Regions from separate parts of the Pseudomonas sp. GW821-FHT12A04 genome, predicted to be linked through region 2. Evidence: riboswitches for the same ligand, from Rfam matches in the RefSeq annotation. Region 2 holds a riboswitch; the other holds the start of a gene.
What was found. Region 2 has a riboswitch for cobalamin ahead of AC1RS8_RS26695 (CbtB domain-containing protein). Riboswitches for the same ligand answer to the same signal wherever they lie in the genome.
Positions count from the first base shown of each region.

Region 1 (3,204 bases), on a different contig from region 2:
CCAGCGTGGGTGATCCAGGTCTTCGGCAAAAGCGGCCACTTGGGTGCCATTGGCGGCGATGGGCTTCGCACCCTGCGGCCAGCCGATGGCCGGGGCGATGTTCACGGTCGGGATCAGGGTTTTGTCGGGTTCTGGCAGTTGAGGCGAAGGACCCGTGCCGTCGGAGACTTGCAGGCGGGCGGTCCCGCCACAAGCAGCGAGCCCTCCGCAGAACGCGATAACGAGAACGAGCGGGGGCGTGCGCATGCGGGTCTTCCCTATGAGTGCCTTGTTCTAATCATAGAGGCGCGTTGTCGTCCGATGGTTCAACCCTTAGCCACGTGCTTCCTTGAACAGCACTGCAATGCCGGGGTGATAGTTGCCGGCTTCGTTGCGCAACTTGCGGTAGGCATAGGGGAAATACCAGGCGACAGCGCAGCTGAGTTCTTTTTGCAGGTCATCGACCATGTCCTGGAGCTCTTCCGGTGTGGCGCCCTGCTGGGCTTTTTGCGGGGCGACGAACAGGCAGCCGAGTTTCAGGTCGCTGGCGTGGCTCAGGCGCTTGGCATCGCTGGCGATGTCGAGCAGGGCCTGGGTCAGGTTGAGGCTGTTGACCCGTGGCCAGCGCTGGCTGGTCTGGATGTAGGCGCGGGTTTCGGGTGAAGCCAGGAGCAGGTCGGCGCGGCTGTTGCGTTCGCCTTCTTCGGTCTGCTTGCGGGTGGGCGTCTGTTGCAGCGTGACCATCTCGGCCATCCAGGCGGCGGCAGACAGCAGTCCGAGATTGGCCTTCTCGTCGTGCCAGTACGGTGTGTCGCCATCACCGCGGACGGCGTTGTAACGGTCGATGCATTCGAACCAGCGTTCGAGCACCGGGCGCAGGAATTCCAGCTTTGGATTGCTGATGATCATGCCTTGCATGGGCTCACCCTTGTTGTTGTGTTGTGAGTTTGTGGCTCTTTGATATCACCGCTGGGAGCGTGGCACAAGATTGACGTCAGTTTATTGATTGATGGCAGTTATTCGGTCGATGGCCTCCCGGCTTTAATTGACGCTCCACCCCCAACCCTCTAACCTTCGCGGCTTGTTTCAGGTGCTCTGTGGCTTGGGTCGACAGAGTGAAACAGGGAAGCCGGTGAGTGAGTCCTTCTGTTGGTCGAAGGCCCGCAATTCCGGCGCTGCCCCCGCAACGGTAAATGAGTGAAAACTGTGTGTGATGCCACTGTGTCGATTTGATGCGGGAAGGCGCACGGTCTGGCCCCGCGGCCACTCATGAGCCCGGAGACCGGCCTGATTCATCCAGCGGCATCACGGTGGGCGATGCCAGGCTTGTTGCCTTCTATTCTTGTGCCCGCCCGCCGTTATTCCTGCCTAAACGGAGAGCTCCCCCATGACTGATACCCCCGATCGTGACGAACGCCACCTGGCGCGCATGCAGCGCAAAAAAGCCGTGATCGACGAGCGCATCGCCAATTCCCCGAACGAGTGTGGCCTGCTGCTGGTGCTGACCGGCAACGGCAAGGGCAAGAGCAGTTCGGCCTTCGGCATGCTTGCCCGCGCCATGGGGCACGGCATGCAATGCGGCGTGGTGCAGTTCATCAAGGGCCGCAACAGTACGGGGGAGGAGTTGTTCTTCCGGCGCTTTCCCGAGCAGGTGCGTTTTCATGTGATGGGCGAAGGCTTTACCTGGGAAACCCAGGACCGCCAGCGCGACATCGCCGCCGCCGAAGCCGCCTGGGCGGTGTCGCAGCAACTGCTGCGCGATCCATCCATCGGTCTGGTGGTGCTCGATGAGCTGAACATCGCCCTCAAGCACGGCTACCTCGATCTCGATCAGGTGCTCAGCGACTTGCAGGCCCGACCGCCGATGCAACACGTGGTGGTCACCGGTCGTGCCGCCAAGCCGGAGATGATCGAGATGGCTGACACCGTCACCGAAATGGGCGTGATCAAGCACGCCTTTCAAGCCGGGATCAAAGCGCAGAAAGGCGTCGAATTGTGAGTCAGCCTCGGCACTGTCCGGCGGTACTGATTGCCGCGCCGGCCTCTGGCCAGGGCAAGACCACCGTCACCGCGGCACTGGCCCGATTGCATCGCAATCAGGGGCGCAAGGTCCGAGTGTTCAAGTGCGGGCCCGACTTTCTCGATCCGATGATCCTCGAGCGCGCCAGCGGTGCGCCAGTGTATCAGCTGGACATGTGGATGGTCGGCGAGCAGGAGAGTCGCCGGTTGCTGTGGGAAGCCGCCGCTGAAGCCGACCTGATCCTGATCGAAGGCGTCATGGGGTTGTTCGACGGTACGCCGTCGAGCGCCGATTTGGCGCGGCATTTCGGTGTGCCGGTGCTGGGGGTGATCGATGGCACCGCCATGGCCCAGACCTTTGGCGCATTGGCCCTGGGGCTGGCGCGTTATCAGCCGGACTTGCCATTCGCCGGCGTGCTGGCCAATCGTGTCGGCACGCTGCGCCACGCGCAACTGCTTGAAGGCAGCCTGACTGAAGGTTTGCGCTGGTACGGCGCGCTGTCCCGGGAAACCGGGATCGAACTGCCGAGCCGGCACCTGGGGCTGGTGCAGGCCAGTGAGTTGAACGATCTCGACCTGCGCCTCGACGCGGCAGCCGATGCCCTGGCCAGCAGTTGCGAGGTCGCGCTGCCACCGGCAGTCGAATTCGCCGCCCCTGATGTCATCGCGGCCGAACCGCTGCTGGCCGGTGTACGCATTGCCGTCGCCCGCGATGAAGCCTTTGCGTTCACCTATGGCGCGAGCCTGGATCTGCTGCGGGCGATGGGCGCCGAGTTGTCATTCTTCTCGCCGATCCGCGACCGTGCGTTGCCGCAGGCGGACAGCCTGTATCTGCCGGGCGGCTACCCGGAACTGCATCATGTTGCGCTGGCGCAAAACACCGCGATGCTCGATGCGATCCGCGCCCACCACCAGGCAGGCAAACCGTTGCTCGCCGAGTGTGGCGGCATGCTGTATCTGCTCGACTCCCTGACCGATGTCGAAGGCACTCGCGCCGAACTGGTTGGCTTGCTGGCCGGTGATGCAGTCATGCAAAAGCGCCTCGCAGCGCTGGCTTTGCAAGCGGTGGAACTGCCGGAAGGCTCGCTGCGCGGGCACACCTACCACCATTCGCTGACCACCACTGAACTGGCGCCGATTGCCCGTGGCTTGAGCCCTAACGGCGGGCGCGGAGCGGAGGCGGTCTACCGTGAGGGGCGGATGACT
Region 1 covers NZ_JBXAQZ010000022.1:34,836-38,039, forward strand. Annotated here, with positions in the region: gene AC1RS8_RS26885 (PQQ-dependent sugar dehydrogenase) at 1-246, opposite strand, end outside; gene AC1RS8_RS26890 (hypothetical protein) at 313-897, opposite strand; cobalamin riboswitch at 1,051-1,284, shown strand; gene cobO (cob(I)yrinic acid a,c-diamide adenosyltransferase) at 1,367-1,978, shown strand; gene AC1RS8_RS26900 (cobyrinic acid a,c-diamide synthase CobB) at 1,975-3,204, shown strand, end outside.
Region 1: linked by a shared signal. The riboswitch ahead of cobO (cob(I)yrinic acid a,c-diamide adenosyltransferase) and the one ahead of AC1RS8_RS26695 (CbtB domain-containing protein) in region 2 are both predicted to bind cobalamin.

Region 2 (3,204 bases):
TTGGGTCAGCGCGTCCAGCAGCAGGCTTTCGTCGGCTTGCGGCAGTTCGATGGAGATCGAATCGAAGGCGTCGTGATCGTGGTCATCATGATCGTCGTCGCCATCGTGATGATGGTCGTGGTGGCTGTGGCGGCTGTCGATGTGTTCTTCGGAGCCGACACCGAGGCCGATCAGCACGTCCAGCGGCAGGCGACCACTGCTGGCTTCGATGATTTTCACCGCTGGCGGCAACTCTTCGGCGACTTCCAGGCGCACACGGGCCAGGTCCGTCGGGTTGATCAGGTCGGTTTTGTTGAGGATCACCAGGTCAGCGCTGGCCAATTGGTCGGCGAACAGTTCGTGCAGCGGCGATTCGTGGTCCAGGTTCGGGTCGAGTTTGCGCTGGGCGTCGACCTGATCCGGGAACGCGGCGAAGGTGCCGGCGGCCACGGCCGGGCTGTCGACCACGGTGATTACCGCATCCACCGTGCAGGCACTGCGGATTTCCGGCCACTGGAAGGCCTGCACCAGCGGCTTGGGCAATGCCAGACCGGACGTTTCGATGAGAATGTGGTCCAGATCGCCGCGACGGGCCACCAGTTCGCGCATCACCGGGAAGAATTCTTCCTGGACGGTGCAGCACAGGCAGCCGTTGGCCAGTTCATAGACACGGCCGTTGGCTTCTTCTTCGGTGCAACCGATGGAGCATTGCTTGAGGATTTCGCCGTCGATGCCCAACTCACCAAATTCGTTGACGATCACCGCGATGCGGCGACCCTGGGCGTTGTCGAGCATGTGGCGCAGCAGCGTGGTTTTACCCGAGCCGAGAAAGCCGGTGACGATGGTGACGGGGAGTTTGGCCAGTGTTTTCATCGGATGCCCTATGGCTAAGCTGGCGGGCATACGGGACGACGACCGGCAACGCGCACGCGCGTGCCTGAAGAGTTCGCCACCGGATCACCCCGCCCGGTTGAAAGTGAGAATCTGTGACGAGGCAGGTCTCCTGGCTGACGGTGTGCCGGGCTTGAGCCTGGCATTCGCTGCGCCTTCCCGCCGGCCTCATGGATTGAGTCAGCAGTGGCGTGGCAACGAACATCACCGTTCACAGTTGCGGGGGCAGCCGCGGCATTGACCGCGTTCCCTTCTTAGCTTCGACAAACGCCGAAGAACCTCGAAAGCGCAAGGCTACGCATGGTCTTGGGGCGGGTCAATGTTCATGCTGAGTTCTGTAGCGCCTGTAACGACCCAATCGCGAGCAAGCTCGCTCCCACAGGGGATGGGGCTCTTTGAGAAAAATGCGGTCAAATGTGGGAGCGAGCTTGCTCGCGATTGGGTCGACCCGGTTCCGAATTGAGAACCCCTGCCAATTGACGCCCAACCCCCGCCCATGCTCTCCTACACACCTTGTTACGGGTGCCCTTCACAGGGTGAAACGGGAAACCGGTGAATCATGTGCTTTACTCTTAAGCCATGTCAGTCCGGTGCTGCCCCCGCAACGGTAAGCGAGCGAAGCGTCAGATCCACTGTGCCACTGCGGCATGGGAAGGTGATGCTTTCAGGTCCAGGCGCAAGCCTTTGCCCCTCGTGAGCCCGGAGACCGGCCCGCAACACAAAGTGACCAGTACGATCACTGAACCAACAAACCCGCGGTGGGCGGGCGCTGTTTGAAACCTTGCGCGCCTGGTCGTGCGGGGTTTTGCATGCGCTCTTATTCCCCGCTGACAGACCAGAGGGAAACGCCATGTCGATCATCAGCAGCGCCGAACACACAGCCGCAAGCACCACCTCAACCCTGACCCAACGTTTGGCCGCCGCCGTCTGCGCGTCGATCCTGGGCGCGTGCCTTGTGTATTTCGCCGGTTTCTCGCACATCGAAGCGGTGCACAACGCCGCCCACGATACCCGCCACAGCTCCGCGTTCCCGTGCCATTGAGAGCTGTCGACATGATCAAGCGTATTGCGCAAACCGCAGGTTTCACCGGGCTGCTGGCCGCCCTGTTGCTGACCCTGCTGCAAAGTTTCTGGGTCGCCCCGCTGATTTTGCAGGCCGAGACCTACGAAAAAGCCGAACCGGCCGCTGTTGAAATGCATGAACACGCCGACGGTGCGATGGCTGCTCACACTCATGATGCACAAGCCTGGGAGCCGGAAGATGGCTGGCAGCGCGTGCTGTCGACCACCGGTGGCAACCTGGTGGTGGCGGTCGGTTTCGCCCTGATGCTGGCCGGCCTGTACACCTTGCGTGCGCCGACCAAAACCTCTCAAGGCCTGCTCTGGGGCCTGGCCGGTTACGCGACCTTCGTGCTCGCGCCGACCCTCGGCCTGCCACCTGAATTGCCAGGCACTGCCGCCGCCGACCTGGCAGAACGGCAACTGTGGTGGGTCGGTACCGCCGCCTCCACCGCCGTCGGTATTGCGCTGATCGTGTTCAGCCGTCACTGGCTGATGAAAGTCCTCGGCGCGGCGATCCTCGCCGTTCCCCATGTGATTGGCGCGCCGCAACCGGAGGTGCATTCGATGCTTGCTCCAGAGGCGCTGGAAACCCGGTTCAAAATCGCTTCGCAACTGACCAACGTGGCATTCTGGCTGGCCCTGGGCCTGATCAGCGCCTGGTTGTTCCGTCGCAAAAGCGATGGTCAATACAACGCATGACTGACGTCAGCACAGCGCCGACCCTGGTGGTCGGCCTGGGCTGCCAACGGGGCTGCCCCGTCAGCACGTTGCTGGCGCTGCTCGATCAGGCGCTGGAGGCGCACCAGATAGCTCGTCATGAAATCAAGGCGCTGGCCAGCATCGATTCGAAGCGCGACGAACCTGCACTGATCGAACTGGCTCAGCAACTCGGCCTGGAACTGACGTATTTCAGCAGTGAGCAACTGGCCGCTTATGAACCGCAACTCAGCCATCAATCGCAAATAGCGTTTGAGCGCACCGGTTGCTACGGCGTTGCGGAAAGCGCCGCACTGGCCCTGGCCGAACAACTGGCCCAGGCCCCGGCAAAACTGCTGATTCCACGACAAAAATATGCCCAGGCAACCCTGGCATTGGCTGGTGCTGCGTAAAAACCGATAATCCCCGCCTTCGATCATGAACATTCTTCATCTGAAGACCTGTTCAGCCCCTTTTTCCCACAGGAACCGACGATGACCGTCTACTTCATTGGCGCAGGTCCCGGCGACCCCGAACTGATCACCGTCAAGGGCCAGCGGCTGATACGCAGTTGCC
Region 2 covers NZ_JBXAQZ010000021.1:68,726-71,929, forward strand. Annotated here, with positions in the region: gene cobW (cobalamin biosynthesis protein CobW) at 1-852, opposite strand, end outside; cobalamin riboswitch at 956-1,168, opposite strand; cobalamin riboswitch at 1,374-1,599, shown strand; gene AC1RS8_RS26695 (CbtB domain-containing protein) at 1,721-1,912, shown strand; gene AC1RS8_RS26700 (CbtA family protein) at 1,924-2,631, shown strand; gene AC1RS8_RS26705 (cobalamin biosynthesis protein) at 2,628-3,041, shown strand; gene cobM (precorrin-4 C(11)-methyltransferase) at 3,123-3,204, shown strand, end outside.